Regions from separate parts of the Pseudarthrobacter arbutini genome, predicted to be linked through region 2. Evidence: riboswitches for the same ligand, from Rfam matches in the RefSeq annotation. Region 2 holds a riboswitch; each other region holds the start of a gene.

Region 1 (10,182 bases), on a different contig from region 2:
CGGGCTCTTGGCCTTCTTTTCCGCGCGTTTTTCCTTGATCGTTTTGACCGGCTTCTTGTGCAGCTGCTGGTGTGGTGACTTGTCCGGCATGGCATGCTCCTTACGACGTGGGACGGGCTGCGTCCCACTTCGTAAAATACGCCTGTTCAGCCCCGAATGTAATGCCCGAATCAGTCCGGAACTGCAACGTCCGCGATGCCCACGAAACGGGTCCCGACGCCGTCGAACTCGCTCCTGATGAGGCCCGGCCGCAGCGGCGGCACCTCGTCCGGGGCATGGTGCTCGCACAACACATACGTGAATTCCGGCCACCATTTTTTGGGCCGGGCCGCTTCCTCGTAGCCGCAGACGGCACATTCCAGGTGCACCCAGACCGGACGCTTGCCGGTCCGGTTGGCCCGCGACTGGATCAGCCATGCCGGTGGGTTGTCCAGGATTTCGCCCAGCTCCGCCTCGGTCAGTCGTTTCGGGATGCCATGGCGCTGGGCCATTTCCATCGGTACATCAAGGGCAATTGCCGCGTCGCGTCTGCTAATCATCAGAGTCAACGATACGGGACCGGGACAAACCTGGATGAGTCCCTTACGACGCCAGTGCGATGCCCACAGCCGCCGCGGCAAATCCGGCAGCCAGGTTGGCGCCGATGTTCACGGCGGCGGCACCGAACCGCGACTCGCTCAGGAGCCGTACCGTGGCCGTGGTCCAGGAGCTGAACGTGGTGAGCCCGCCCGCCAGGCCGGTGGCGACAGCGGTCTGCCACTCGGGGGCAAGGCCGAGCCGTCCGGTCATGCCGATGGACAGTCCGATGATCAGGCACCCGGTGACGTTGACGGTGAGCGTGGCCCACGGCCAGTGCCGCGGCCTACCGCTCAGGCTGACGGCCGTGCGGAGCCCCTCGCGGTGGGCGAACCAGCTGTCGACGGCGAAGCGCAGCAGGGCGCCCGCCATGCCGAACACTCCCACCAGGACCGCGCCCGTCACGGTGCTGTCCCCGCCCGGTCACCCTGCAGCCGGTCGGAGAGCAGCCGCCCGGTCCGCCAGCCACCGGCCGCGGCGCCTAGGCCCAGCAGCAGGGAGAGCCCCAGGTAGGCGATCCACACGGGATGTTCGCCGGCCCTGGTCAGCTGGTCAATCGCGAAGACTACCGCAGAGAAGGTGGTGAACGAGCCCAGAAATCCGGGCCCCAGGCCGGCGCGTAGCCAGAATGCCGTCTGCGGCCGCGCCATCCACACCGTGGTGAGGGCGGCCAGCACAAAACTGCCAGTCACATTGATTCCCAGGGTGGTCCAGGGCATTGCCCCAGCGGTTTCCGGAAAGGCGAGGCCCAGCCCGTACCGGAGTTCCGTTCCGGCCAGGCCGCCTGCCGCCACGGCCAGCCAGGCCCGCCAGTGCGGCACGCGGGCGTTCGTCATTCAGCTGTCGCTGAGGGTGCAGCCGGTGTGGGGGTGGTCACTGTGGACCCAGAGCGCCGCGGTGACTTCATCCGCGAGATCGTAGTCCCGCTTCCTGCCCGCGTTGCTGATCCGCACCACCAGCGCTCCGCCAAACGGCTTACGGCCCACTACCTCCACCTCGTCGTCGAGGTCAATTTCCTCGGCCGAAAGATACCGCAGCAGATCAGGGTTCTCGTCGCTGATGCGGGTGATCCGGCCGGTGTGCCCGGGATCGAGTTCGCCGAGCAGATGGGCCTCGGGCAGCAGCACCGTGCCGTCCGCGGCGGGGATCGGGTCACCGTGCGGGTCGCGTTGCGGGTTGCCCAGTTTTGCCGCCATGCGCTCAATAAACGTGTCCGACACCGCGTGCTCCAGCAGTTCGGCTTCGTCGTGGACTTCGTCCCAGCTGTAGCCGAGCTCCTGCACCAGGTAGGTCTCAATGAGCCGGTGCCGGCGCACCATGGACAATGCCAGCCGGACCCCGGAGTCTGTAAGGGTGATGGCGCTGTACGGCTTGTGGTCCACCATGCCCTGGTCCTTGAGCTTGCGGACCATTTCCGAGACCGATGAGTTTGCCACCCCCAGGCGCTGCGCGAGCTGGGAGGACGTGATGGGTTTGTCCTGCCACTCCGTGAAGCCGTAGATGACCTTGACGTAGTCCTCGATCGAGGAGGAGGGCGCGCTGGTCTTCACGTCTCCTAGCCTACCCGGTGGTCCGCGCCCCTCACGCCTTCGTGGCCCGCCACGTCAGCGTCAGGTACGGCAGGCTGATGTCCTCTTCCACGGCGTGCCCCAAGTGCTCGTGCAGATACCAGTCCAGGTTGGCCAGGACCTTGCTTCGGGTGGCTTCGCCGGCGCGCAGGTAGTAGCTGCGGGACTTCGTCAGTTCCATGATGTCCGCCGTGCTGAGGCTGTCCTCCCACCGCGTCACGTGGCTCTCGAGGCCTTCAAACTCCGGCCCCACCACCGGGCGGAACCCGGGCTTGTAGACGTCGCCCGCGTGCATGATGCGGGACAACCGGTGCACCCACGGAACGGACGTGTCCAGCTGGTTCCAGATCAGCCCCAGCGTTCCGCCGGGCCGCAGGATCCGCGCCAGTTCGGTGCTCGCCGGCAGCTGATCGCACCAGTGCCAGGCCTGCGCCACGCTTACGACGTCGAACGAGGAGTCAGCGAGTCCCGTCGCCTCTGCCGTCCCCTGCGTCGCGTCCGCCGCCGCGTAGTGGCCCCGCAGCTGTTCGAGCATGTCCGGCGACGGGTCCACGGCGGAAACCGCCAGGCCGCGTTCCAGCAGAAGGGCGGTGAACTTGCCGGTTCCGGCGCCCACGTCCACGGCGTCCGCAGCCCCGGCAGGGATCAGCCAGTCCGCTGAGTCGGCAGGGTAGCCAGGGCGTACGCGCTGGTAATGTTCGCCGCCATCCTGGAAACTCCGTCCGAGTTCCAGACGGCGTCCGTGCTCAAGCCTGGGGCCACCCCGTCCCACGTGCGGCCTCCTTCAACTGTGCCCATCGGTATCCTTCGAATTTACCGCATGGGCCGCAGTCGGGTGGGCAGCGGTCAGGTCAGGAACCAGAGGAGGAAAGCGTCAGTCGTCAAGGCACGGAGCCGCGCCGGCGGTGCCCGGCGTGTTGGGAGCCCAGTGAGGGTACGTGCGGGTGTCGTTGGCCGGAACCCAGCGGCCCGCGTCCACCACGTAGTCCCAGCCCAGGCCGGTCCGGCGGAGTTGCTCCAGGCCGGCAAGGAGCCGCTGGGCATCCTCCAGCCGTGAGCCCACACCGAAGCTGGCCCGCAGGGAACCGGAGGGAAGGCCGAGGCGCTTGAGCAGCGGGTGCGCGCAGAAGCGGCCGTCCCGGAGGCCAACGCCGTGCTCGGCCGACAGGTACGCGGCCACAAGCCCGGCGTCGTACCCTGCCACGGAGAAGTTCACCACGCCGATGGTGCCCGTTTCAGCGTCCGTGTCCGAGAAGATCTGGTGCACGGTGACGCCGTCGATCTTCGCGAGACCGTCCACCAGGAATGACCTGATGCCCGCTTCGTGGGCGTGCCAGCGGTCGTGGTCCAGGGACGCGATGACCTGGGTGGCGCGGGCCAGTGTGGCCGCGCCGAGGACGTTGGGGGAGCCGCCCTCGTGCCGGGCCGGACCGGTGGCCCAGCTGACGCCGTCGAGCCTGGCCTCGCGGACGGCGCCGCCGCCGGCCAGGTGGGGAGTGCCGGCGTCGAGCCAGTCGGTGCGGCCCACCAGGACCCCGGAGCCGAAGGGCGCGTAGAGCTTGTGCCCGGAGAAGGCGAGGTAGTCGACGTGGTCGGTGCTGATATTGATGCGCCGGTGCGGCGCCAGCTGCGCGGCGTCCACCACGATCCGCGCTCCGTACTCATGGGCGAGGGCGGCCAGGGCCTTGATCGGGAGGATCTCGCCGGTGACGTTGGAGGCGCCCGTGACCGCGAGGAGGCTGACGTTGCCCTGCTCAAGTTCGGCGCGGAGGACCTCGAGTGTCCCCACGATGGTGTCCGCGGCGACGACGCTGCGGTGCGGGACTCCCTGCCACGGCAGGAGGTTGGCGTGGTGTTCGATGTCCAAGTAGAGGACATCGCCATTGGGCCGCCCGTCCGTCGCCGGCAGGCAACCCGCCAGCAGGTTCAGCGAGTCGGTGGTGTTCCGGGTGAAGATGACGGAGTCGTCCGGGCGTCCGCCCACAAAGTCGCGCACGATGTCCCGTGCGTTCTCATAGACGGACGTGCTGATCTGCGATGCGTAGCCGGCGCCGCGATGGACGCTGGCGTAGAACGGCAGGATCTCGTTGAGGTAGGCCGACACCACGGAGAGGGCGGGAGCGGATGCGCCGTAGTCCAGGTTTGCGTACCGGATGTGGCCGCCCTGGATCAGCGGTGCCTGGATTTCCGCGCCGGTGACGGCAGAGAGGGGGCGGCCGGCAATGGCGGCGGCATCGTTGAACAGCGCAGCGGCCTTGGCGGGGGCGGCGTTGTCGGGAGAAACAGTGTTGGGGGAGACGGTGGCAGTTGTCACGGAGACCTCACTCTAAAAGGACTCCCGGTAACGGGAACCCGCGCTTGCCGTGTCCATTCCGGACCGGCCTGGTCGTCACCCGGGGCACCCCACCGCGAATGGAGGGTTGCCGGCCAGCAAACCGGGGTTTAGCGCTGGCACTCGTGACCTGTTAAGAAGCGTAGAACATCCGCCGCTGCAGAAAGGAAGCCCGGCCCAATGTTAAGGACTTTGTTACGCGCGTTTGAGGAACCGTCTCATTTGTCGAAGATACGACGGCGGACGCCCCCTTGAGGAGGCGTCCGCCGTCGATAATTCGAAGAAAGTGCCTAGAGGAGATCGTCCAGATTCGGGTTCAGCCGCTTGAGCACCTCTGAGTGCAGAATGGAGTTCGTGGCCAGGGCGTTGCCGCCGAACGGCCCGTCCTGTCCCTCCAAGGAGGTGAAGCGGCCGCCGGCTTCCACCACGATGGGCACCAGGGCAGCCATATCGTACAGGTTCAGTTCGGGCTCGCAGGCGATGTCCACGGAACCTTCGGCCACCATGCAGTAGGACCAGAAATCGCCGTAGGCGCGCGTGCGCCACACGTCCTCGGTCAGGCCCAGGAACTCATCCAGGTTGCCGCGTTCCTTCCAGCCGCCCAGGCTGGAGTAGGACAGGGAGGCATCCGAAAGTTTGGAGACGTCCGAGACGCGGAGCCGCGTTGCGGCGGCAAGGGACTTGCCCATGTACGCGCCGGAACCCTTGGCGGCCCACCAGCGTTTGCCCAGCGCGGGCGCGCTGACCACTCCCACCACGGGTTCGCCTTCGTCCACGAGGGCGATCAGGGTGGCCCAAACGGGGACGCCGCGGACAAAGTTCTTGGTGCCGTCGATGGGATCAATGATCCAGCGGCGGGAGCCATGGCCCGAACTGCCGAATTCCTCGCCCAGCACGGCGTCGCGCGGACGCGAGCGGGACAGCTGGCCGCGGATGGCTTCCTCCGCGGACTTGTCCGCGTCCGTTACCGGCGTCAGGTCCGGCTTGGTCTCGATGCGGAGGTCCAGTGCCTTGAAGCGGCTCATGGTCTGGTCATCCACGGAATCTGCCAGCACATGGGCAAGGCGCAAGTCATCGTTGTAGCTCGAAGCGGGTTGGATCATGGTTCCAAACTACCGTCTCAGGGCCGCAGTGTTGGGGACATCGGCGTCCCGTCTAGCCGATGCTGCCCAGTTCCTTGGTTTCCTGGCCCACCAGGCGGGGATCCGTGCCCAGCAGCCGCCGCAGGGACGCGAGCCGGGCCGGGCCGGTGGGGCCCGCGTGTCCGGTGGACACCCAGGCATCCACCCCGCAGTTGACGGCCGCGGTGTTGTGCTTGCAGCCACGCTCGCAGGCATCCGTACCCGGCTCCAGGTCCGGGAAGGACCGCAGGATCCGGTCCGGGTCCACATGGGCCAGGCCGAACGAACGGATGCCAGGGGTGTCGATGATCCAGCTTCCGGCGGGAGCTCCGGTCAGCTTCAGGGCAAGGGCCGACGATGACGTGTGGCGGCCGCGGCCGGTCACCGCGTTCACGCCACCGGTGGCCCGTTCGGCCCCGGTGAGCGCATTGACCATGGTGGACTTGCCCACGCCGGAATGACCCAGCATCACCGAGACCTTGCCCTCGAGGTACGCGCGGAGCTGCGAAACTGCGTCACTGTCCAGGCGGGCAGAGAGGCCGTCGTCGGAGCGGGCATCGATACCTGAGGCTTCGGAGTCCGACGTGCGGCTGATGATCACCGGGAAGTCCAGGTGCTCGTAGTTGGACAGCAGTTCCGCCGGATCCTTGACGTCCGCCTTGGTGACGAGCAGCAGCGGCTCAATGCCGGCGTCGTAAGCGGCCACGAGGGCGCGGTCGATGAAGCCTGTGCGCGGCTCCGGGTTTGCGGCGGCCACCACCACTACCAGCTGATCTGCGTTGGCCACCACCGCACGCTCGATCGGATCAGTGTCATCGGCGCTGCGGCGCAGCAGGGTCCTGCGGTCCTGGATCCGGACCAGGCGGGCTAGCGTGTCGGGTTCCCCGGAGACATCTCCAACGAGGGAGACGAAGTCGCCGGCAACCACGGGGGAGCGGCGGAGTTCGCGGGCCCTGGCTGCGATGATGACCCGCTCGTCGCCCGAGTCTTCGCCGACGACGGCGGTGTACCGGCCGCGGTCCACTGTGATGATGCGGCCCGTGACGGCGTCGTCGTGGCTGGGGCGGTCCTTCGTGCGCGGCCGGGAGCCCTTTTTGCTGGGCCGGATCCGGACGTCGGACTCGTCCCAGGAATCAGTGCTGCGTGCCACCAGTGGGACCTTCCGCGCGCTTGTCGGCAGCAGCGCCCTGGGCCAGCATGTCGGCCCACATCTGCGGGAATTCCGGCATGGTCTTGGCAGTGGTAGCGATGTCCTGGACTTCGATGCCCGGCACCGCGAGGCCGAGGATGGCACCGGCGGTGGCCATCCTGTGGTCCGCGTAGCTGTGGACGACGCCGGCGTGCAGCTTTGCCGGGCGGATCACCAGGCCGTCGCTGGTCTCCTCCGCGTCGCCGCCGAGGCGGTTGATTTCGGTGACCAGCGCGGCCAACCGGTCCGTCTCGTGGCCGCGAAGGTGCGCGATGCCGGTCAGCCGTGAAGGTCCGCTGGCCAGGGCGCAGAGGGCCGCCACGGTAGGGGCGAGTTCGCTGGTTTCGTCAAAATCCGCACCCTTGATCTCTGGCCCGCCCGTGACGGTCAGGACGCCGTCAGCCAGGCTGACGTCCGCGCCCATGTCCGCCAGGATGCTGCGCCAGAGGTCTCCCACCTGGGTGGTGCCGGCGGGCCAGTCCGGGATCCGGACGGTTCCGCCGGAGGCCAGCGCGGCGGCCAGGAACGGGCCGGCGTTGGAGAGGTCCTGCTCAATGCGCTGGTCAAAGGCGCGGATGGGGCCCGGTGCCACTACCCAGTGGTTGGGTACGGAATCGTCAACGGATACACCGACGCCGCGGAGTACGGCAACGGTCATGTTGATGTGGTCCAGGCTCGGCACCGGTTTGCCCACGTGTTCAAGGTGGAGCCCGTCGGTAAACCTGGCGCCGACCAGCAGGAGGGCCGAGACGAACTGTGACGACGCACTGGCATCGATCACCAGGTGGCCGCCCCGGACTTCCCCGGTGCCTGCAACGGTGAACGGCAGCGACGAGGGGGTCCCGCCGTCGTCCGCGGTCAGGGCCACCCCGAGGGCTTTCAGGGCCTCGATGATGGTGCCCATGGGACGCTTCCGGGCGTGGGGGTCGCCGTCGAACACGCTCACGCCGTTGCGCAACGCCGCAAGCGGCGGAACAAAACGCATCACTGTTCCGGCGAGGCCGCAGTCAATGTGCGTCCTTGACGACGGCGCCTCCTGGCTCAGGGGCATGACCTCAAGGTCCGGCCCGAACGCGCCGTCGCCGGGCACCTCCGTGACGGTGGCTCCCAACTGGCGGACGGCGTCGATCATCAACGCAGAGTCCCGGGAATGCAGGGGGGCGCGGAGACGGGACGGCCCGTCAGCCAGCGCGGCCAGCACCAGGAACCGGTTGGTCAGGGATTTTGAACCCGGCACCGTGACGGTGGCGTTGATGGGCCTGCTGGCGAAGGGGGCCGGCCAGTGCGGAACGGTGCCGGTGGAGCTGTGTGAGTCGGTGGCTGCGGGCGGGGTGGAACCGGTCATCCGTCCTTACGCCCCCGTAGCGTGTTCGACGGCGCGGCGCACGGCCTTGTCTGCCTTGTGAAGCTTTTGGCCGGTGGTCTTGCGGGCGCCGGCGGCGCTCTTCCGGGCGTCCGCGGCGAGGTGCTCGGCACGCCAGGCCAGGCCCGGCTTGCCGGCGGTGTCCACCGAGGCCAGCAGGGCGCCGCCGCTGAGGGAAATGTTCTTGAGCAGCTGGTTCCGGCGGACTTCTCGGCCTTCCTTGGTGCTGATGTCTGCGCTGCGCCATTCCACAAAGGTGTTCAGGAGCGAGATGACGGTCAGCAGTGTTGCCGAGAGGCGGCTGAACTTGCCCAGGCCGAACAGCACGCCGGCACCCACCTGCGTTCCGCCGATCACCCGTGCCAGCATCTTTTCGTCGGCCTGGAACGGCAGCGACGCGGCTGCCTTCTGCAGGAGCGGCGAGAGCTGGGTGGCGGTGTCATCGGCGTTCTTCAGCTTGTCCAGTCCGGCGACTACGAAACTGGAGGCCAGCATGGGGCGGGCGAGAGTACGGACAAAGGACATGGGTTTCCTCCTGGCTGGACGAACCGCACCGGATGCGGCGGAGTCCGTTCTAGTCTTGCACTTTTGGGGAATATTTGCCTGCCGCCAGCGGTTATGGATTGCGGGTCCGCCGAACACCGGACGAATTGACTCATCATGGATTCCCCGGCAGGTATTTGCCTGGAACACTATGGCCTGACACAGACTGGAGTTGCCCTTGAGGTTACTGAAGGACGGGACGGAGCCCGCCGGACCCATAGCACTGCAGACTCTGGAATCCGATCCTCCGGAGTACGGATCGCCGCGCGCCAAGGCCGTCACAGTAGACTTGAACGCAATGAGCACCCTGGATCCGGCCCTCGAGGCCATGTATGAGGCCTCCGAACGCGAAGCCAAAACAAGCAGCGAAGCCAATGCCCGCAGCGATGCGCCGGCAGGGAGTGACTCGCGGCCGGCAGACGCGCGGCCTGCAGGGGATGCCCCTGTGCCCGCTGAGCCTGCGCCCGCCGAGCAACCCGTGGATGTGGCCACCGAATCAGCGGAAGAACGCCGGGTCCGTTTTGAGCGTGACGCCATGCAGTACGTGGATCAGCTCTACTCGGCCGCCATGCGGATGGCCAGGAACCCCGCGGATGCTGAAGACCTGGTCCAGGAGGCCTACACCAAGGCGTTCTCAGCGTTCCACCAGTACAAGCCCGGCACCAACCTCAAGGCTTGGCTGTACCGGATCCTGACCAACACGTACATTAACCTCTACCGCAAGCGGCAGCGCGAACCGCTGCAGTCGAACTCGGACACCATCGAGGACTGGCAGCTGGCCAGGGCCGAGTCGCACACGTCGCGCGGCCTGCGGTCGGCCGAAGCTGAGGCCCTGGACCACCTGCCTGACTCGGACGTCAAGCGGGCCCTCCAGGCAATCCCCGAGGAGTTCCGGCTGGCGGTGTACTTCGCCGACGTCGAGGGCTTCGCGTACAAGGAAATCTCGGACATCATGAACACGCCGATCGGGACAGTGATGTCCCGGCTCCACCGCGGCCGGAAAATGTTGCGGGACATGCTGGCGGACTATGCCGCCGAACGAGGATTCAAAGGCGCCGTCGAATCACAGGACACGGCCGCGAGCACAAAACAGGAGAACAGGAAATGAGCGACTGCCAGGGATTGGGCGACTGCGATGACGCCCGGATGCAACGCATCTACGAATACCTCGACGGGGCGTTGACCCGCGAGGACATCACGGAAATCAAGACCCACCTTGATGAGTGCCCTGAGTGCACCGAGCAGTACGACCTCGAGTGCGTGATCCGCACCATGGTGAAGCGCTCGTGCACCGAGGCCGCTCCGGAAAACCTGAAGAACGCCATCCTGGACCGGATCCACTCCATCCGCCCGGTAGACGCCTGACGCAAGCGGTACCCGTCTGCAGGGACCCACGTGACCGCGTCGACGCCGGACTGCGTCGACGCCCGTCAGCAGAACCGCAGGCGCCAAAGACAAGCGCAAAGACGAAGGACCCCGAAAGCCGTTTG
Region 2 (10,182 bases):
GGCGGAATATCCTTCGTGCCAGCCAGGATTGCAGCAAAGACGGGAGCACTGGCGGCCGCCGTGATGCCAGTCCAGGGTTTCAGCGGTAAGAGCAGCAGCCCCGCCCCCAGGGCCGCGAGCCCGCCGATATGCAGCCCTGAATATGTAAGGAACGGCCAGTTGGAACCCCGCCGATACGCGAACCTCTCCAGGTCCGAGGCGCGGTCCGCGAGGGCCGCCACGAACAGGGGTGCGCCTGCCATCAGGGCAGCTGCCGCGCCGGCGGCTAGCGTCTTGGCGGGGCCGGGGCCGGAGCGGATGGATTGGGCGAACCGGGCAAATCCGACGGGAACGGCCATTGTCCCGGCGGCTGCCAGGAATTGTCCGGCAACCCAAAGACCGCGGTGGCGCTCCAGCATGGCCAGCCTCGCAGCAGGGTCGCGGGTGGCGTGCACGTTCCCCACGAAGGAGACTCCGAGCCCCCAGCAAGCGCCAACATCGCGGTGGTGACCATGAAGCTACGCCGCACTGCCGCCGACGTCAACGACAGGGTTCGAACGGGCAGATATGGCCCTGTTCTTGCGCTGTGAGGGGCCCCAAGTGTCCGTTCGCGCCAAGAAACGACGACGTCATGCACCGACAGCCAGGCGCACACCCAACGTGAGCATGACCGCAGCGACGAGTCCGTCCAGGATGCGCCACGAGGCGGGCCGCGCGAAGAACGGCCGGAGGACCCTGGCCCCGAATCCCAGCGCACTGAACCAGGCGATGCTGGCGGCGATGGCTCCGCCCCCGAACCACCAGCGCAAATCCTGTGCCTGCTGGTTGGCCACCGATCCGAGCAGCAGCACGGTGTCCAGGTAGACATGCGGGTTGAGCCACGTCAGGGCCAGTACCGTGCTGAGGGCGGCGCCGAGGCCGACGGCGGGCTGCCGCCCCGACGCCGTTAGTGCTCCAGGACGAATCGCCCGGCGCGCCGCCATGACGCCGTAGCCCACCAGGAAGGCGGCGCCGGCAAACCTGACCACGTCTACGATCACGGGACTCGACTGGAGCAGCGCCCCCACTCCGGCGATGCCCGCTGCGATGAGCAGCGCATCGGAGACGCTGCAGACCAGGACGACGGCGGCCACATGCTCGCCGCGGATGCCCTGCCGGAGGACAAAGGCGTTCTGGCTGCCGATGGCCACGATGAGGGCGAGGCCCGTGCCGAAGCCCAGCGCGGTGGGGCCGATAAATGCAGTCAGTTCCATATCCTCCAACGTACGGCCGGACGTATGATTACTCCAGCTAAATATTCTTAGCTCTATTAAGGAAAGCTAATGAAGATGTTTCAGTTCGAGCAGCTCCGTACCTTCGCGGCCGTCGTGGATGAGGGGACGCTCGAGGCGGCGGCCCGCAGCCTGTACGTCACGCCGTCGGCCATTTCCCAGCGGCTCAAGGCCATGGAGGACGCGGCCGGCCAGATCCTGTTGCAGCGCACCAATCCCGCCCGGCCCACACCAGCCGGGGAAGCCATCCTGCGGTTTGCCAGGCAGGTCCGACAGCTCGAATGGGACGCCCAGCAGGAGCTCGGCGAGAGCCGGCACCGGCCGACGGCGCCCATCCCCTTGGTGGTGAACGCGGACTCACTCTCCACTTGGTTCATGCCTGCCCTGGCAGGTCTTCCGGCGGATCTCGGCGCGTGCTTCGAACTGCGCAGGGAGGACGAACAGCATTCCACCCAGCTTCTGCGGACCGGATCGGTGATGGCCGCAGTAACCGCAACGCCGGAACCGGTCCAGGGCTGCAGCGTGGAACCGCTGGGATCCCTGCGGTACCGTGCGGTGGCAAGTCCCGGCTACCTCCGGCACTGGTGGCCCGACGGGCCGGAACTTGTTGCAGGGAGCCAGGCACCGGTGGTGGACTTTGACCGCAAGGATGACCTGCAGGACGGGTTCTTCCGCACGATGACCGGCGCGGAACTGACCGCGCCGCGGCACTATGTGCCGTCGTCGGCCGAGTTCGCCCAGGCCATCCGGCTGGGACTGGGATGGGGGCTGCTACCGGAGCAACAGTGCCTGGCAGACCTCCGCAGCGGCGCCCTCGTGGAGCTGGCCTCCGCGAGCCCCGTTGACGGGTCCTTGTACTGGCAGCGCTGGAAGATCGACTCCCCGGTGCTCAACCAGCTGACCGCCGCCGTCCGGGAGACGGCCTCCCGGGAACTGCGCCAGCCAGGCGCCTGAGCCGCCGTTCTCACACAGCCCGACAGGGGGTGCGTCCGGCAACGCGGCATGCCATACTCAGGCCGTGACGTCGTCGTACTCATTCCGGGCCGAACTGTGGCGCTATCCCGACGAATCCGGCTGGCACTTCCTTACCCTCCCGGTGGAGGTCGCCGACGACCTCCGGGAAGAGGCAGCGGTGTTCCGGAAGGGCTTCGGCTCGGTCAGAGTCACGGCGGAAATCTCCGGCTGCACCTGGCGTACCTCGGTCTTTCCAGACAGCAAAAGCGGCTCCTACCTGTTACCCGTCAAGAAGGCCGTCCGGGACGCGGCGGGCATCAGCGACGGGGATGAAGTGGCCGTCCGGCTCGCGATCCAAGGCGAAGACGAGGCACGTACCGGGGTACGGACAGGCGGTACTGGCTGAACTCTGCCGGGAATGACGCTGCCAGGATAGCCTCTTCTCGAAGCACGCCGCGGTGGACTGCGCCGGAAGCCACCGGGAGGGCCGCCACCATCCAGGCATCATCGCGGCACAGCCCAATTCCCAGGTGCATGAGGGCCCAGCCCACAGTTGAGGCCCCAAAAGACGCAAGAAACAGGGCCTCAACTGTCCCTTCGCGCCAATCAGAACTAGATGTGCTTGAGGGCCTGCTCCAGGTCGCCGATGAGGTCGTCCACGTCCTCCAGGCCCACGGACAGCCGCACCACACCGTCGCTGAGCCCGATGGCTGCGCGGCCCTCGGGACCCATGGCGCGGTGCGTGGTGGTGGCCGGATGGGTGATGAGGGACTTCGCGTCGCCCAGGTTGTTGGAGATGTCGATGATCCGCAGGGCGTCGAGCAGCGCAAAGGCGGCTTCCTTGCCGGAGCGGCCACCCGTCGTCGCAAGTTCCAACGTGAGGACGGTGCCGCCGGCCTTCATCTGCTTGGCCGCGAGCTCGTACTGCGGGTGTGACTTCAGCAGCGGGTACCTGACCCAGCTGACGGCCGGCTGCTGTTCGAGCCATTCGGCCAGCCGCAGCGCGGACGCGGAGGAGTGGTTGACGCGCAGCGCCATGGTCTCCAGGCCCTTGGTGAGCACCCAGGCGTTGAACGCGGAGAGGGCCGGGCCGGTGTGCCGCATCAGCTGCTTGACCGGGCCGTCGATGAATTCCTTGGTGCCCAGGATGGCGCCGCCCAGGACGCGTCCCTGGCCGTCGATGTGCTTCGTGCCGGAGTACACAATCACGTCCGCGCCCAGCTGGCCGCAGCGCTGCAGCAGGGGAGTGGCAAAGACATTGTCGACGACGACGGCGGCCCCGGCGGCGTGCGCCAGCTCGCTGACCGCGGCGATGTCCACGATTTCCTGCATCGGGTTGGACGGGGATTCGAAGAACACTGCGGTGGTGGGCTCCGACAGTGCAGCAGCCCATTGCTCGAGGTCCGGGCCGTCAACAAACACGGTTTCCACGCCCCAGCGCGGCAGGATCTCGTTCAGGATCACAAAGCAGGAGCCGAACAGCGAGCGCGCGGCAACCACCCGGTCCCCGGCCGCCAACAGGGCACCCAGAGCCGTGAACACCGCTGACATGCCCGACGCCGTCGCAAAGCACGCTTCGGTGCCTTCGAGCAGGCGGAGGCGTTCCTGGAAGGTGGCCACGGACGGGTTGCCGTACCGGGAGTAGACGAAGCGTTCGTCCTCGCCGGTGAAGGCGCGCTCGGCAGCGGCAGCGGACTCGTAGACGAAGCCCGAGTTCAGGAAGACCGGCTCGGTGGTCTCCTGGAAGTTGGTGCGGTCCAGCCCGCCGCGGACCGCCTGCGTCTCGGCACTCCAGCCGGCGGCGTCTGGGTTGAAGGTCACTTGGCTATTCCCAGATTGGTGGGCAGGCCGCGGTTCTTCCAGCCGTTGACGGTGCGCTCGCCGTAGCGGTCCGGCTCGCCTTCGAAACCCTCCAGGACGTTGTAGGAGGTGAAGCCGGCCTGCGTCGCGGCGATGGCGGCGGCGATGGAGCGCTGGCCCGAGCGGCAGAGGAAGACCAGCTCCGCGCCGTCGTCCTCCGGGGCCTGCTGCGTCAGGTCGGTGATGAAATCCGGGTTCGGGATGCCCCCCGGGAACGTCCACGGGATGAACAGGGGATCGTTGTCAGTGGCCTTCGTGTCCGGGATGCCGATGTGGGCCCATTCGCCTTCTGTCCGGACATCCACCAGGATGGCGCCCTGTTCGAGTTTGGCCCAGGCCTGCTGCGGGGTGAGGTCTCCGGCGTAGCTCATGCGTGGCCCTCGCCGTCGAAATCGAGGTCATCCACGGCGGAGGCGACGGCGGCATCAGCGGTGGCGATGGCCGACGGGAGGATGAGTGCCTGCGCAACAATCACAACGCCGCCGTTGGACGTCGCGGCCGGGCTGCCGTGCAGGACATACCCTTCGGCCAGGGCAGTGGAAATCCGTTCACAGAAAGACCTGTCATCCGGCCCGGTGACAAGCCGGTACGACAGTTTCTCTTCAGGGGCGGGTGCGTCAGACACGACGGAACTCCTTCTTTCACGCTTGCAGCTCGAATGGGTCGATATGCCGAGTATTCACCTGAGGCACCCCGCCGCGAAAGGGAGGGTTGCCGACCGGCCAGTCAGGGCTTGGCGCCGGTTCTCATTACTCCCCAAAAACGTAACATCCGGCCCGCCCGGCCGCACTGCCGTCGTCGTCATGTTCCGTAACCAACGCGTTTTCCGTGATCCCGCCGTGCGTCCGTAACGCCGGCGCCGACGGGACAATCGGGTCATGGGGAACTTTCGGGGGCGTTCATTGACGGGCGCCTGGGCACGCGTTTTGGCTGTGACGTTGTGCGCTGTGCCGGTGCTGGCGGGGGTGACAAGCTGCCGGAACATTTTCGCGCCGCCGCCCTGCATGCCGCCGGAGTTTTCCGTCTCGCCTGCCGCCGCGAAACCCGGCGAGCAGGTCACCGTCAGCGCCCCGGATACCACCTGCGATGCCCGCTACGGCACCGATGCGCAGGTCCAGGTGACGGTCAAGGATGCGACCGGTACCGCGGTGCTGGAAGAGCTCGCTCCCATGTCCGACGACGGCGGCTTCACTTTCGTGTTCACCGTCCCGGCTGGCGTGGCTCCCGGGAAGGCCGGGGTCACCGCTTACCCGTACAACCTGGACTGGTGCGACGACACAGGGGTGAACAACCGGGCGGCTCAGGGGCCGCCGGAACTGGTCCGGGTCGCATGTGCGCAGCGCCTGGTACCGCTGGTGGTCCTGGGCGGCTGAGGCTGATCCGGACCATAGGACGCGACCGATAGAGTTTACTGGGGCACCGGCCACCGTCTCTGAAACAGCCGTCCTTGGGGGTATACACCAGCATGCCAACAGCCACAGCGCCGGCCAACAATGCCAGCCCTGCCGGGCGGACACGGCTGCGGGCCGCCGTCGGACTCATCCTCACCGTTGTCCTTTCCGTCCTGGCGGTGGGACTAGCCGCCGGTAGCGCCCGTGCCGCTGGCACCGCTCCGGAGCCGGGAAAGCCGCTGCTGGGTGTTGTCCTTGAGTGGGGCGAGGATTCGGCGCAGGGCTTCGCCGAACGGTTGGGTGCCTCACCTGCGCTGCTGGGGCACGACATTGCCCTTCCCCTCCGGTCCGGCGAGGAAATTGACATCAGGGAGTTCCTGGGGCAGGCCTCCGCCTTGGGCTCCCACGCCATGCTCACAGTGGCCCCGTCCGCCCCGCTGGATCAGGTGGACGCGGCAGCCGCCCAAGCCTTTGCCAATAAAGTCCAGCAGCTCGCGGCCGGATTCCAGGGCCAGCTCCTGATCCGGTTCGCCCCGGACATGAACTCGAGCTGGACGCAATGGGGGCAGCAGCCCCTCGGATACAAGGCAGCGTTCAGGAACGTGGCCGCCGCCTTCAAAGCCACTGACGACGCCGGCACGGTGATGGTGTGGCAGCCGTACCTCGGGCGGGACTACCCGTTTGAACGCCACCGGAATGCGCCTGCTGCGGGTTCGGAGGGCTTCGCCGCGCTGGACACCAACGGTGACGGGACCTGGAACGGATCAGATGCCGCCTATACGCCGTATTACCCCGGCGACGACGCCGTGGAATGGGTGGGGCTGACGGCCTACCACGATGACACCGGCGGCAAAACCGCGGTCAACACCATTCCGGTGGAGGGCGAGCTCTCGGCCATGCTCACCCAGTCCGGCAGCGAGGACTTCTTTTCCTCCTACGTGGACGAGCGCAACAAACCCATGGTCCTCCAAACCTCGGCCTTCTACAGCCCGGCCACGGGCGGCGCCGCGAACCGGGACATCAAGGTGTCCTGGTGGGAACAAGTACTCGAGACGGGCACCTCTGCGCGTTTCGGCCGCATCGCCGCCGTCGTGTGGGACGAACGGACCAGCACGCGCGACACCGGTGTGGCCAGCATCGACTGGCGGCTGACCGGCGACGCCGGGACGGCTCAAGCCGCGGGCGAAGCGCTGAAGCAGTCTGCCCTGGCAACCGGGCCGGCGACGGCCCCCAGTGGCGGCCAGCAGGCCACCCGGGCCAACTCCGTAACCGGGGCCGCTGCCTGGACGGTGGCCGCAGCCCTGGCCCTCCTCCTGGCGGCGCTGTGGCAATTGCCGCGGCGCGTAGGTGCGGTTGCCTCCTGGGGCTACGGCGAACCGACCAAACGGGACTCCCGGGTCGACTTCCTGCGCGGACTCGCCATTGTGTTTGTGGTGGTGAACCACCTGGGCATGTCCTCGCTGTTCCAGCTGCTCACGCAGGAAGCCGTGGGGTTTGTCTCCGGCGCGGAGCTGTTTGTCCTGTTCTCCGGGCTGGTGGTGGGCATGGTCTATGGCCCGCGGGTGAAGGACGACTTTGGCAAAGTAGTGGACCTGACGTCACGGCGGGCCGGCAAGCTTTACGTGACGGCCCTCGTGGTCTTGGTGGGCGTTTTCCTGCTCTCATTGCTGCCGTTATTCGAGACTGATGCCCTGACCACCTACGTGGATCAGGGGACGGGCGGCGCCGGGCACAACGCCGTCGGCCGGACCTATGACCTGTACGCCGGGATGGAATCGTTACTGCAGTTCCCGGTTCCGGCGCAGGTGCTTCCGGCCATCCTGTTGCTGCAGTTCGGCCCGTGGCAGTTCAACGTCATGGGCCTCTACGTCGTCCTGTTGTTGGCCAGCCCGCTGATCCTTGCAGCGCTTAACCGAGGCAAGGCGTTGTGGGTTCTCGCCGCGACCCTGGGCGTCTATGCCGTGGGTGCGGCCACACGCTTCCGAATCCTGCCGTCCCAGTTCGAGGACTCGTTTCCGCTGCTGGTGTGGCAGGTCCTCTTTGTGATCGGACTGGTGGCGGGCTTCCACCGGCATCGAATTGTCTTGTGGCTCTCCGCGCACTCCTGGGTGGTGGCAGGCTGCACCGTATTGGCGGTGACTTTTGCCTTCCTGTCCTGGTGCAACCCCTACCTGGCGAACGGTTTCGACGTCCGCCTGGCCATCATTCCCGACTCTGCTTACCGGGCCATGTACGACGCCTTCTTTGCGCGCACGTACCTGGACCCCGGCCGCCTGCTCAACGTCCTGGTGCTGGTGGTAGCTTCCTACGCTTTCCTAACGGCGTACTGGAAACCGGTGGAACGGGCGCTGGGCTGGTTCCTGATTCCGCTCGGTCAGGCCACGCTATATGTGTTTATCCTCCACGTGGTCCTCATCGCCGTGATCGCCAACATTCCGGCCCTTCGGCAGGGCGACATCCTCCTCAACACCGCCGCCTACGCCGTGCTCCTTGGCCTCCTGTGGGTGATGGTGAAAAAGCGCTTCCTCTTCGGAATCATCCCCACCTGACCCCGACCTGACCTGACCCGCCGGGTCAGCGCAGTTCACGGGTCAGGAGTTCCTGGAGGGCCGCATTGGGTTCGCTGGGTTTGCCACGCTGGCCTCGGTGTTTTTCACCCCAGCGGAAATCGCGCCGGCTCTGACCCTCCCGGACGCCCTAGCCGCGGGCTTTGAGGATCAGGGCGTCGCCCTGGCCGCCGCCGCCGCACAAGGCAACCACGCCTGTCCCGCCGCCGCGCCGGTTCAGCGCGAGTGCCTGATGCAGGACCAGACGGGCCCCCGAGGCGCCCACCGGGTGGCCCAGGGCGATGGCGCCGCCGTCGGCGTTGATCCTGTCCGCGTCGATCCCCAGGTCCGTGGCGGACTGCAGCACCACCGAGGCGAAGGCTTCGTTGATCTCAATGAGGTCCATGTCCTCAATGGTCAGCCCTTCGAGTTTCAGGGCTCGCTCAATGGCGCGGGACGGCTGGGAATGCAGGGATCCGTCCGGTCCGGCGGTCTGGCCGTGGCTGCCGATTTCCGCGATCCAGCTGAGGCCGGCCGCTTCCGCAGCTGCCTTGCTGGCCACTACCACTGCGGCGGCGCCGTCTGACAGCGGGGAGGCAGAACCGGCGGTGATGGTGGCCGCCGGATCTTTGGAGAAGGCGGGCTTCAGTGCCGCCAGCGTGTCGATGGTGGTGCCGGCGCGGATGCCTTCGTCGGCATCAATCACGACGGCGGGTCCCCGGCGCTGCGGGACCTCCACCGGAGCGATCTCCTCAGCCAGGATGCCGGCCGCCCGGGCGGCCTCCGCCCGCTGGTGCGAAAGGGCGGCGACGGCGTCCTGGTCCTCGCGGCTGATGCCCAGGCGGGCGTTCCCGGCGTCGGTGGCGGAGCCCATCAGTTCACCTGAGACGGGGTCCTGCAGGCCGTCAAAGTTCAGCGAATCCAGCAGCGGCGCATCGCCGATGGCCACGCCGCCGCGAAGCCGGGGGAGCAGGTGCGGGGCGTTGGTCATGGACTCCTGGCCCGCCGCCACAATGAAATCAGCCTCGCCGGCGCGGATCATCCGGGCGGCATCAATCACGGCAGTCAGGCCGGACAAGCACAGTTTGTTGATGGTCACGGTGGGCACATCCCAACCGATGCCGGCGGCGAGGCTGGCCTGCCGGGCGGGTCCCTGGCCAGCGCCCGCCTGGATAACCTGGCCCACGATGACGGCCTGGATCTGTTCCGGCGCCACCCCGGACCGTTCCAGTGCGTTCCGGATGGCGTGGGCACCCAGTTCGCTGGAGGTGAGCCCGGAGAGGCTGCCGCGGAACCTGCCGAAGGGGGTGCGTGCGCCGCCGAGGATGACGGCGGTGCGGTCCTCGATGCCCGGGGGAGTGTTGGCCGTGGCGTCGTTGCCCATGATGGTGCCTTTCGGTGGTGCCGTTACCGTTCAGCATGTCACGGGACCCGGCGCCGAGGGAACGGCCCGTGCCCCGCGAAGGCAGGACTCCGCCGGGCGCCTCAGCGCAGGATGAACTGCAGAAGCACGTGGTCCTGCCAGCTGTCCGCGATGTTCAGGTACCGCGGTGCGAGGCCGATCTCCTGGAACCCCGGCGCGCCGATGATGCGCTGGGCGTCCTCCCGGGCGCAGAGGCCGGATCTGCACGCCGCCGACCAGCGGTTCGGTGTGGCCGTTCGCGGTCATGGCAGGTCCGCCAATGCCCGGGGATCGTCCGCGTCTTCCTGGGCGTAGCTCGTGCGTGCTCGAAACGCTTGCCTTTCATGATTCGCGTGCCGTTTAGCATAACGCGCTGGTCCGGACGGTCTCGAATGGCACCCCTTCGAGAGAGTTTACTGACCGTAAAGTGCGTTTATTTATTAGAAATATGAACGATACAACACTGAAATTGTCACGTCCTTTGACGAAACATTCCATCAATACGCTCGCACCGTACGTTCAATAGAAAAGGGAAGAACAATATGGCAAGTGCGACTCGCAGGAATTTCCTCCGCTACGTGGGCATGGTGGGCGGCGCTGGGGTCATGTACCAGACCATGGAGGCGATGGGCCTCGCGCCGGACTCTGCGACGCCGGCGTTCGCTGCCCCGCGCAAGGGGGACCTGAACGGCGCCGGAAAGTCGGTGGTGGTGCTTGGCGGCGGCATCGCCGGCCTCACCACCGCCTATGAGCTGGGCAAGGCGGGCTACCAGGTGACC
Region 3 (10,182 bases), on a different contig from region 2:
CCGAACACCTCGGCGAACGCGGCCCCCGGAGTGCCCGGCTGCACCTTCGCGCGCAGCCGGGTAACGCCCGACGGCGCCTGCCCGGCTTCGCGCCGCAGCATGGTCAGGAGCGTGGCACCGATGCCGGCGCGGCGGTGATCGCGCGCCACTTCGATGTAGGTCCACAACCGTTCCGGGTGCAGTGAGGCCTCGTAAACCACGCCCGCCGCCACCGGAATGCCGACGCCGTCAATGACGTCCTCGGCCACGATGCAGCGGCGCCACGGGGTGCCGTCCGTGCCGGCCGAGGAGACGGTCAGGGCACCGCGGAACTGCCGGGCCTGCTCGGTCTCCGGGCCGCCCCAGATTTCCAGCAGCGTCAGGTCATCGCCCTCACGCCATTCGCGGTATTCGATGGCCATGCTCAGGCGCCGATCAGGCGGGCGGCCAGGTAGCCTTCCACCTTGTCCAGCGAGACGCGTTCCTGGCTCATGGAGTCGCGTTCACGGATGGTCACGGCCTGGTCCTCGAGGGTGTCGAAGTCCACGGTGATGCAGAACGGGGTGCCGATCTCATCCTGGCGGCGGTAGCGGCGGCCGATCGCGCCGGCGTCGTCGAAGTCGATGTTCCAGTTCTTGCGCAGCTGCGCCCCCAGGTCCTTGGCCTTCGGCGAGAGGTCCTCGTTGCGACTCAGCGGCAGCACCGCAGCCTTGACGGGGGCCAGTCGCGGGTCAAGGCGCAGGACGGTACGGACGTCAACGCCGCCCTTGGCGTTGGGTGCCTCGTCCTCGGTGTACGCGTCCACCAGGAACGCCATGAAGGAACGGGTCAGGCCTGCGGCCGGCTCGATCACGTACGGGGTGTAGCGCTCGTTGGTGGCCTGGTTGAAGTAGCTCAGGTCCTGGCCGGAAGCCTTGGAGTGCGTGGAGAGGTCGAAGTCGGTGCGGTTGGCGATGCCTTCGAGCTCGCCCCATTCCGAGCCCTGGAAGCCGAAGCGGTATTCGATGTCCGTGGTGCCCTTGGAGTAGTGGCTGAGCTTGTCCAGCGGGTGCTCGAAGAAGCGCAGGTTCTCTTCCCGGATGCCCAGGCCGGTGTACCAGGACATGCGCTCTTTCATCCAGTACTGGTGCCACTCTTCGTCCGTGCCGGGCTCGACGAAGAACTCCATTTCCATCTGCTCGAACTCACGGGTGCGGAAGATGAAGTTGCCCGGTGTGATCTCGTTCCGGAAGGACTTGCCGATCTGGCCGATGCCGAAAGGCGGCTTCTTGCGGGAGGTGGTCAGGACGTTGCTGAAGTTCACGAATATGCCCTGGGCCGTTTCGGGGCGCAGGTAGTGCATGCCTTCGTCGCTGGCCACCGGGCCGAGGAAGGTCTTGAGCAGGCCGGAGAACTCCTGGGGTTCGGTCCATTCGCCGCGCGTGCCGCAGTTGACGCAGGCAATGTCCTTCAGGCCGTTTTCGGCGGGGCGGCCCTTCTTTTCTTCGTACTCTTCCTCGAGGTGGTCGGCACGGTAGCGCTTGTGGCAGGAGAGGCACTCCACGAGCGGGTCCGAGAAGACATCAACGTGGCCGGAGGCTTCCCATACCTGGCGGGGCAGGATGACGGAGGAATCCAGGCCCACCACGTCCTCGCGGCCGCGGACCATGGACTGCCACCACTGGCGCTTGATGTTTTCCTTCAGCTCGGCGCCGAGGGGTCCGTAGTCCCAGGCAGAGCGCGAGCCTCCGTAGATTTCACCGGCCTGGAACACAAAACCCCGTCGCTTGGAAAGGGAAATGACCTGGTCGAGTACGGATTTTGCTGCCATGGTGGACTCCAATTTCTACAGGGCCGCTGGGTGCGGTCCGCGGGTATCTGGCCCCGCTGCACGTGGGTGCATCACCGCTGGGTGCGGGCGGGGCGGGCGAAGGAACGAGATGCAGAGAACTGCGTGTCCTAGCCTACCGGCCGCTGCCTCTGGAAGCTGCCTGCCTCCGGAAGGCGCCCCGCGGCCACGGCAGTGTGGCCAGGATGATGGCGGCCAGCGTCAGCAGTGTGCCCAGGACGGTTGCCGGGGCCACGACGCTCCCGGGGGCCGGCACCAGGAGGTCCAGCCCCAGGGAGCCAAGGAGCTGTCCGGCGATCATGCCGAGCCCGGTCACCAGCACGCCCAGGCTGCGGACCAGCAGCGCACCCAGGCCGATGAAGACGCAGCCCATGGGCCCGCCCAGGTAGTACCACCACTCGGCCGGCAACGGATTGCCCGGCCCAAATACAGCCACCTTGACGGCCAAGGCAATCCACAGGAACACGGAGCCGGCCACGAAATTCACCAGCGTGGCGGCGACGGGCGAACCGTAGTGGACCGTGGCCGTCCCGTTCATCGCCTGTTGGAAGCTCATCAGGAAACCGGCCAGGACAGGGAGGATCAACGGCAGAACCAACGTTTCCAGCCCGCCTGCTCCGTCGGCAGGGGCGCCCGGGGCGCCCGGCGAGCCGGCCAGCCGCGGCGAAACCGCCCACGCCACGGCGGCGACCGTCAGCACGCAGCCGATGATCCGCATGGGAGTCACGGCCCTCTTGCCGGCCGGTCCGATGCCCAGCCGGTCCACCAGCAGCCCGCTCAGGGTCTGCCCGGTCACGGCGGCGACGGTAAACAGTGCCACGCCCAGGATGCCCACGGTGAAGGACTGCGCGAAGACAAATAGGGCGCCGATGCCGCCGGCCAGCACGTACACGGGCGGGAAAGCCCGGGTCCGGACCGCCGGCAGGATCCTGGCCAGACCGGCGCGGCCGCTGGGCAGGATCAGGGAGATCAGGATCATCACCACCAGGCCTGTGCTGAAACCCACCACGGCCGCGGCGATGCCGTCGTTGAGCCGGACCCCGAGGGCACCGTTGATCCGGCCCTGGACGGGAATGGCCAGTCCCGCGCCGACGGCCAGCGGGAGCCCCGCGAAGCGCGGCAGCCGTGGGGTGTGGGTCATTGGATTCACCTTACGTCAGGCATTATTGCTTGTATGAGCAACCAGGACATTCAAGAGATCCCCATCCGCGACAGCATGATCCGTCTTGGCCAGCTCCTGAAGCTCGCCAGCCTGGTGGAGGACGGCGTGGAAGCCGCTGAGCTGATCAAGAACGGACTCGTCAAGGTCAACGGCGAGATCGACGACCGCCGCGGACGCCAGCTGCACAACGGCGACACCGTCACCGTCAACGGGCAGACCGTGCAGGTTGTGGCCCCCGAAGCCTGATTTAGCGGGCCTGGCTCAGCCTCAGTCGGCGAGGACTGCGTAAGCGGCCGGCGGCACTGTGCCGCCGGCCGCCGTCGTACGTTTATTTGTTCAGCACCTCGTGCGTCAGGAACTCGGAGACGTGCCCGATTTCCTGCTGGTTGATGCCGTGCCACATGCCCGTGTAGAGGACCTTGGTGAGCTTGACGTGCCCGCGCACCCAGCCCATGGTGTAGTCGATCTTGTCGGGGGTGATCACGGGGTCCTGCTGGTCGCGGCCCCAGAAGAGCGGCACTGTGCCGTCCAGCTCGCCGTCCTTGAAGGATGGGTCCCCGTCCGCGTTGACCACAAAACCGGAAAGCCCGACGACGGCGGCATAGTCAGCGGGGCGCTGCCGGAGCATCGTGGTGGCCATGGCCATTCCCATGGAAAAGCCGAGCAGCGTCACCGTCGGGTGGTCGGCCTTGACGGTGTCGATCCAGTCCTGCACGTACACGGCTGCGGCCTTGACAGCGTCGAGCGTGTATTCGATGGAGGCCGTCAGGGGGAACCACATAAACCCGGGGCCCGTGGCCAGGGGCGCCCGGAGCGAAGCTACTACAAAGTCTTCGGGAAGCATATCCGCCAGGCTCAGCAGGTCCTGTTCGTTGGCGCCGTAGCCGTGGAGCAGCACCAGCAGCGGCTTTCCGGTGCGCTGGTCCTCCGGCCGGGACCACAGAACAACGGGGGCGGGAAATACTTGGGCGTCAGTCATGGTTTCCATTCTTACAGTTACCCGGCGGTAACTACCTACGGTGGCGTAGCTTGTGAGCAAGGAGGCAGGATAGGACCGTGAATGAAGCAAAAGCCATGCAGAGCCCGCCCAGGGCCACGGAAGCCCACCCCTGGAGCCGCTATGTGGCGATGGGAGATTCGTTCACCGAGGGCATCGGCGACCCGGACCCCACAAGCCCCGGCGGCTTCCGCGGCTGGGCGGACCGCGTGGCCGAGGAACTGGGCAGGGGCCAGGCGGACTTCGCCTATGCCAACCTGGCCGTCCGCGGCCGGCTGCTGCAGCAGATCGTGGACCAGCAGCTCGCTCCGTGCCTGGCGCTTAAGCCGGACCTGATAACCCTTTCCGCGGGCGGCAACGATCTCATCAGGCCGGGCGGCGACCCCGACGCCCTCGCCGAAAAACTTGATTCAGTGGTCCAGATCCTGGCCATGGGCGGCGCCACGGTGGTGCTGTTCAACGGTCCGGATACCGGCTCCTCGGTCCTGGGACGGATCCGCAGCAAGGTGGCCATCTACAACGAGAACCTCCGCACAGTGGCCGCCCGCCATGACGCCATCATCGCCGACATGTGGTCGCTCAAGCAGCTGAACGATCCGCAGATGTGGGACGAGGACCGCCTGCATTTTTCGCCGCTGGGACACCACACCATCGCCGCCATGGTGCTGGAATCGCTCAACGTGGACCACACGCTCGAGCCTCTCCGGCCCAAGCCCCTGCCCGCCCGCACGTGGCGGACAGCCCGCTCCGAGGACCTGGTGTGGGCCCGAGAGTACTTTGTCCCGTGGGTGGTGCGGCGGCTGCGCCACCGCTCTTCCGGCGACGGAATCACCGCAAAACGCCCGACGCCGGGCCCTGTGTTCGGCCCGGGCGTTCCGTTGGGTTCCGGCGAGGGGCCGCTGGGCACCACCGACGCCCGGCGCTAGCGGCGGCCCCGGCATGAGCGGCGGCTCGGCGTGACCCAGGGACGGCTCCCCCGGACAGGCATGGATCCGGATGAGGTGGTGCGGCGCCGGCTTCACGCCCAACGGCTGCGGGGGCCCGGCCTGAACGCCGCGGAGGACGCCGTCCGGCACCTGCTGGCTGTCCAGGCGCAGGAGTTTCCGTACGCCCGCTGGAGCCTGGCGCAAAGGACCGGCAGTCTTGGAGCTGCCGTCGGGGCCCCGTCTCATCGGGTTGCTGCGGAGGCTGCGGAGGCTGCAGTGGCCACCGCCGCGGAGGTGGAGGAGGCGGTGTCCGACGGGCTCATCCTGCGCACCCATATCCTGCGGCCCACCTGGCATTTTGTGCACCGCGAGGATCTTCGCTGGCTAACGGCCTTGTCCGCGCCGCGGCTTCACCAGGGCAACGCGGGCATGTACCGGCAGACCGGGATTGATGCCGCCACCGCTGACCGGAGCGGACAGGTCCTGGCCGAAGCCGTCCGGGGCGGGCCACACCTGACCCGCGAACAGTTGGCCGCGCGGCTGCAGGACGAAGGGTTCGCGGCCACCGGCTTCGGGCTGGCCTACCTGATCATGCACGCCGAGATCAGCGGGATCCTGACCAGCGGGTCGCCAGTGCGGAGTCGGGGCGGGGCCCTGAAGCAGACCTACGCCCTTTTTGACGAGCGTGTACCTGCCGGCCCGGCCATGCCGCCCACCCGGGCCGAAGCGCTCAGCGAGCTCGTCCGGCGCTACTTCACCAGCCGCGGGCCGGCCACGGTCAAAGACTGCGCCGATTGGTCCGGGCTCACCATGACCGACGTGCGGCTGGGCCTCCAACCGTCCCTGGCGGCTGCTCCCGAAACGCTGGCAACGTCGGTGATTGACGGCGTCGAGCATTATTTCGACGCCGGCGCGGACGGCGGTTCGGAGGCCGGCAATGCCACGGCCGCGGCCGGACCGCGGATCGATCTGATCCAGTGCTATGACGAATACGTGATGGGTTATTCCGCAACGCGGCACTATCTGGGCGGCAGCGCTCCGACGTTCCCGGTCGCCGGGGATCCGATGCATGTGGTGCTGCTGGACGGGCGGATGGCCGGCTGCTGGCGGCACACCATGTTCTCCGGCCGCTGTGAGCTGGATATCCGCTTGTTCGCTGCCGCGGGCCCCGCTGTGGAAGACGCGGTGCAGGACGCCGTGGACCGGTACGGGGCCTTCCTGGGGATCCCGGCCACGCGTGTGGGCTCCGGGGTTAAGCTGGAAGGACACATATGAGAGGCGCTACACCGTGAACAGCTTGTTTTTCTGGATCATCATTCTGGCGTTCGTGATACCGATGGCGATGCGGATGTACCGGAAATCCGTGAACAAACGGAACCAGGAGCAGAGCTTTTCCGGGCGCTACCCCGAGCAGTTTCCAGGCGGCGGGCAGTACCCGGGCAGCGATCAGTACCCGGGGCCGCAGAACAAGCAGCCCCGTGACGGCTACACGCAGCAGGATTACATGAGTGGCGGCTTCCGGCAGATCATGAGCCCGCAGCCCCTGCCGCCGAGCCAGCCGTTGCCGCCCATGCAGCCGATTCCTTCTGCGGATCAGCAGTTCCCGCCGTACGGTCAGCCGCAACCCAACGGCCAGCCGGTGCCGGAGCAGCGCGCGGAAGCACCGCAGCAGCCTGCCGCCCCCGCTATTCCCCTGCCGCCGTCGGGCCCGCAGGGATACCGTGCCCGGAAGCTGGCCGAACTCGACCAGCAGTACAGCAACGGCGAGCTGGCCATGGAGGACTACATGAAGCGCCGCTCCGACATCATGAACGGCTGATCGCTTAGTCAGCGCGAGAGGACATTTGAGGCCCTGATTCCAGGGGCCTCAAGTGTCCTCTCGCGTTTAAGAGCAGGGGCTCGGGTGTCCCCTGGCGCTTAGATGAGGAACGTGTCTCGGAGTTGGACGCCGAGCTGGCCGATCTCGGTCAGGAAGCCGTCGTGGCCGATCGGGGCCTCAATAACGTGCACGTCCACGTCGCCCGGGAGCGCGTCAGCCAGTTCACGGGACTGGGACGGGAAGTACAGCCGGTCGCTGTCCACCGCAGCCACGAAGAACCTGGCGGTGGCACGGCCCAAGGCCTCGTTCAGCGAGCCCCGCCCGCGGCAGACGTCGTGGCTCATCAGGGCGTCGGTGATGGCGATGTAGCTGTTGGCATCAAAGCGCCGCACCAGCTTTTTGCCCTGGTGGTCAAGGTAGCTTTCCACCTGGTAGCGGCCCCGCTCTCCCAGCGCTGCCGCCTGGAACGGCGACTCCGGGTGCTGGGCCGACCGTCCGAAGCGGCCATGGAATTCCTCGGCGGAGCGGTAGGTGATGTGGGCGATGCGCCGTGCCAGGGCCAGGCCGTCCTCCGGCAGCGGACCGCCGTAGTAGTCGCCGTCGTTAAAATTGCTGTCCTGGCGGATGGCGAGCGTCTGCGCCTGGGCGAACGCGATCTGTTCGGCCGTGCTGGCGGCACCGATCGAGATAACGGCGCACCGCTGAACCCGTTCCGGGTAGGTGACCGCCCATTCCAGGGCCCGCGCGCCGCCCATGGAACCGCCCAGCACGGCGTACCAGCTCGGGATTCCCAGCTGGTCAGCCAGCCTGGCCTCGGCCGCGGTGGTGTCCCGCAGCGTTACCAACGGAAAGCGGGACCCCCACGGCTTGCCGTCCGGGGCAACCGAGGACGGCCCGGTGGAGCCGTAGCAGCCGCCCACGATGTTGATGGAGACCACAAAGAACCGGTCCGTGTCCACCGGCGCACCGGGCCCGGCCAGCTGTTCCCACCAGCCGGGCTCGTCGCTGTCGCCGCGCGTCACGTGTGTGCTTCCGGTCAGGGCGTGCTCAATCAGGACGGCGTTGGAGCCGTCCGCGTTGAGGGTTCCCCACGTTTCATAGCCGAGGGTGACTTCCGGGAGGTAGCCGCCGGCTTCGAGCTCGAGTCCGCCGATGCTGGCGTACCGGACCACCCCGTTTCCGGGTGCTGCAGTACGGGAAATCGTAATCGTCATGGAAGGACCTTTTCTATGCGCTTGCCCACCGTCAATTGACCGGCAGGCCAGGTCCTCACCCGGGGCACCCCACCGCAAAAGAGGGTTGCCGGCCAGCAAGCCGGGGCTGTCGCTGGCACTCATGACCTGCTTCGAGTGTACGAACAGCCCCGGTCTATTGCTAAGCGTGTGACTGGTTATGACTTCGCGGGAGCCCTACTGCGGCTGGCCGGCCGCGTCCTTGCCAGGGTCCGCCGCGCCCTTGGCCGCCCGGAAATGTCCACTCGTGACGCATCAGGATTCCGGTAAGGCTACCCTTAGCTGAGAGCCGGATCACAAAGTGCCAAGATGATGGCATGCGCATGGATCACGTCTCTTACGCCTGTGAACAAGATGGCCTCGTTGCCACCACCGAACGAATTTCGTCCGCCCTCGGCGTTGAAGCCGTGAAGGGTGGCGTGCACCCCCGGTTTGGAACCCGGAACATGATTATTCCCCTCGCGGGCCACAAATACCTGGAAGTCGTGGAGGTCCTGAACCACCCGGCATCGGACAAGGCTCCCTTCGGGCAGGCTGTCCGGGCCCGGTCCGAAGCCGGCGGCGGCTGGATGGGCTGGTGCGTCGAAGTGGACGACCTCGCTCCGTTCGAAGACCGCCTGGGCCGTGCCGCCGTCAACGGCAACCGCAAGTTCCCGGACGGCCGCGAGCTGGTCTGGAAGCAGATCGGCATCCTGGGCCTGATCGCGGACCCCCAGGTCCCGTACATGCTCAAGTGGGAGGGCGACCCCGCCCTGCACCCGTCCAACGCCTATGAGAGCAACGTCAAGATGAGCTGCCTGACCATAGCCGGTTCCGCCGAACGCGTGACGGAATGGCTGGGCGAACCCGTCGAGAAGCCGCTGGAGGATGTGGCCGTTGACTGGGTGGCTCCGCATGGAACCCCGGGCATCCTGTCCGTAACCTTCGAAACCGCTACCGGAGCAGTCACCATCTGATTGCACGTTCAATAGCTTCGGCCGCCATCAGCGGGTGCCAATGATGCCACCCACCGATGGCGGCCGAATCCTTTTAAGGCCGGACCCGTTTCAGTTCACCTGTGCGGCACGGGAACCACGGCCGTCTTACCCGAGGCCCACAGCCCGGCCAAAGAGGCTGAAGCCAACGAAGGCAACGATGTCCAGCAGCGCATGCGCGATGACCAGCGGCATAATCCGCTTGGTTTTCGTGTAGAGCCAGGCGAAGACCACACCCATCACTGCGTTGCCGATGAACGGCCCGAAGCCTTGGTATAGGTGGTAGCTGCCGCGGAGCATCGAGCTGGTGAAGATGGACAGGGGCATGCTCCAGCCGAACTTGCCGAAGCGGTCCAGGAGGTAGCCCACCACAATGACTTCTTCCACGACGGCGTGCCGCAGCGCGGACAGGATCAGGACGGGAACTGTCCACCAGTACGAGTCGAGTGCGCTGGGGATGATGGCGGTGGTGATCCCCAGGGCACGTCCCGCTGCGTAGAGGCCCAGCGAAGGAATTCCGATCAGCGCCGCGAGGCCAAAGCCCTGCAGCAGGTCACGGCCCGGCCTGGCGAAGTTGAACCCCAGCTTCCGGAAGGCGGACCCGCCCTGGGCGCTCAAGCCGGAACCGGATTGCCGCTGGTCCGTGAGGAAGTAGATGACCAGCAGCACGGGCACGAGGGCGAAAATGATGTCCAGCAGCTGGTAGGTGAGGTCGAAGTACTCGCGGGGGCTCTGTGACCGGTTCAGCGTGGACGTGCCTTCGGCCAGCGGTGCACGCGTCATCTTGTCCAGCAGCTGCACCACCGAGTAGACGGCGGACTGCCCCAGGGAAAGGCCCAGCACAATCCAGACTTCAGTCCGCAGCCGACGGCGGGAGGGAACCAACATGGTTCCATCTTGCCTGTAGTTTCTGGTTCTTCGCTGATTGGGGGGTGGCCAGCTCGCCGGGGCTGACCAAAGTGAGAGAGCGTCCGCCAAAAACCCACCGAAAGTGAGAGAGCGTCCATGCGGCGGCACCTATGCTTGGGGCTTATGAGCGCGCCTGGGAAAATCTTCATGATCCGGCACGGCCAGTCCGCGGCCAATGTCGATACGTCCATCTACAACAGGGTCCCGGACTACCGGATTCCATTGACTCCCCTGGGCCTGGCGCAGGCCACGGCGGCCGGGGAACGGATCCGCCGCGAGCTGGACGGCCGCCAGGTCTGCGTTTATGTGTCGCCGTACCTGCGGGCGCACCAGACCCTGAAGGCACTCAACCTCGG

Evidence for each region. Region 2 has a riboswitch for S-adenosylmethionine ahead of ACX80V_RS12750 (DUF1737 domain-containing protein). Riboswitches for the same ligand answer to the same signal wherever they lie in the genome.
Region 1: another riboswitch for S-adenosylmethionine. It lies ahead of ACX80V_RS00985 (aminotransferase class V-fold PLP-dependent enzyme); the one in region 2 lies ahead of ACX80V_RS12750 (DUF1737 domain-containing protein).
Region 3: another riboswitch for S-adenosylmethionine. It lies ahead of metX (homoserine O-acetyltransferase MetX); the one in region 2 lies ahead of ACX80V_RS12750 (DUF1737 domain-containing protein).

What each region holds. Positions count from the first base shown of each region.
Region 1 covers NZ_JBTNDQ010000001.1:202,404-212,585, reverse strand. Annotated here, with positions in the region: gene ACX80V_RS01015 (hypothetical protein) at 1-90, opposite strand, end outside; gene ACX80V_RS01010 (hypothetical protein) at 171-539, opposite strand; gene ACX80V_RS01005 (fluoride efflux transporter FluC) at 583-981, opposite strand; gene ACX80V_RS01000 (fluoride efflux transporter FluC) at 978-1,412, opposite strand; gene ACX80V_RS00995 (metal-dependent transcriptional regulator) at 1,413-2,126, opposite strand; gene ACX80V_RS00990 (class I SAM-dependent methyltransferase) at 2,158-2,916, opposite strand; gene ACX80V_RS00985 (aminotransferase class V-fold PLP-dependent enzyme) at 3,019-4,458, opposite strand; SAM riboswitch class IV at 4,494-4,607, opposite strand; gene hisN (histidinol-phosphatase) at 4,767-5,579, opposite strand; gene rsgA (ribosome small subunit-dependent GTPase A) at 5,632-6,747, opposite strand; gene aroA (3-phosphoshikimate 1-carboxyvinyltransferase) at 6,731-8,131, opposite strand; gene ACX80V_RS00965 (DoxX family protein) at 8,138-8,674, opposite strand; gene ACX80V_RS00960 (sigma-70 family RNA polymerase sigma factor) at 8,991-9,800, shown strand; gene rsrA (mycothiol system anti-sigma-R factor) at 9,797-10,057, shown strand.
Region 2 covers NZ_JBTNDQ010000010.1:71,544-81,725, forward strand. Annotated here, with positions in the region: gene ACX80V_RS12720 (hypothetical protein) at 1-443, opposite strand, end outside; gene ACX80V_RS12725 (LysE/ArgO family amino acid transporter) at 609-1,232, opposite strand; gene ACX80V_RS12730 (LysR family transcriptional regulator ArgP) at 1,302-2,204, shown strand; gene ACX80V_RS12735 (DUF1905 domain-containing protein) at 2,269-2,610, shown strand; gene ACX80V_RS12740 (O-succinylhomoserine sulfhydrylase) at 2,817-4,025, opposite strand; gene ACX80V_RS12745 (rhodanese-like domain-containing protein) at 4,022-4,435, opposite strand; gene ACX80V_RS12750 (DUF1737 domain-containing protein) at 4,432-4,689, opposite strand; SAM riboswitch class IV at 4,703-4,818, opposite strand; gene ACX80V_RS12755 (hypothetical protein) at 4,943-5,437, shown strand; gene opgC (OpgC domain-containing protein) at 5,530-8,004, shown strand; gene ACX80V_RS12765 (acetyl-CoA C-acetyltransferase) at 8,153-9,385, opposite strand; gene ACX80V_RS12770 (flavin monoamine oxidase family protein) at 9,946-10,182, shown strand, end outside.
Region 3 covers NZ_JBTNDQ010000008.1:164,699-174,880, forward strand. Annotated here, with positions in the region: gene ACX80V_RS11235 (GNAT family protein) at 1-401, opposite strand, end outside; gene ACX80V_RS11240 (glycine--tRNA ligase) at 404-1,789, opposite strand; gene ACX80V_RS11245 (DMT family transporter) at 1,923-2,948, opposite strand; gene ACX80V_RS11250 (RNA-binding S4 domain-containing protein) at 2,982-3,215, shown strand; gene ACX80V_RS11255 (alpha/beta hydrolase) at 3,298-3,948, opposite strand; gene ACX80V_RS11260 (SGNH/GDSL hydrolase family protein) at 4,044-4,892, shown strand; gene ACX80V_RS11265 (winged helix DNA-binding domain-containing protein) at 4,923-6,167, shown strand; gene ACX80V_RS11270 (hypothetical protein) at 6,181-6,711, shown strand; gene metX (homoserine O-acetyltransferase MetX) at 6,810-7,925, opposite strand; SAM riboswitch class IV at 7,938-8,052, opposite strand; gene ACX80V_RS11280 (VOC family protein) at 8,261-8,899, shown strand; gene ACX80V_RS11285 (CPBP family intramembrane glutamic endopeptidase) at 9,026-9,805, opposite strand; gene ACX80V_RS11290 (histidine phosphatase family protein) at 9,950-10,182, shown strand, end outside.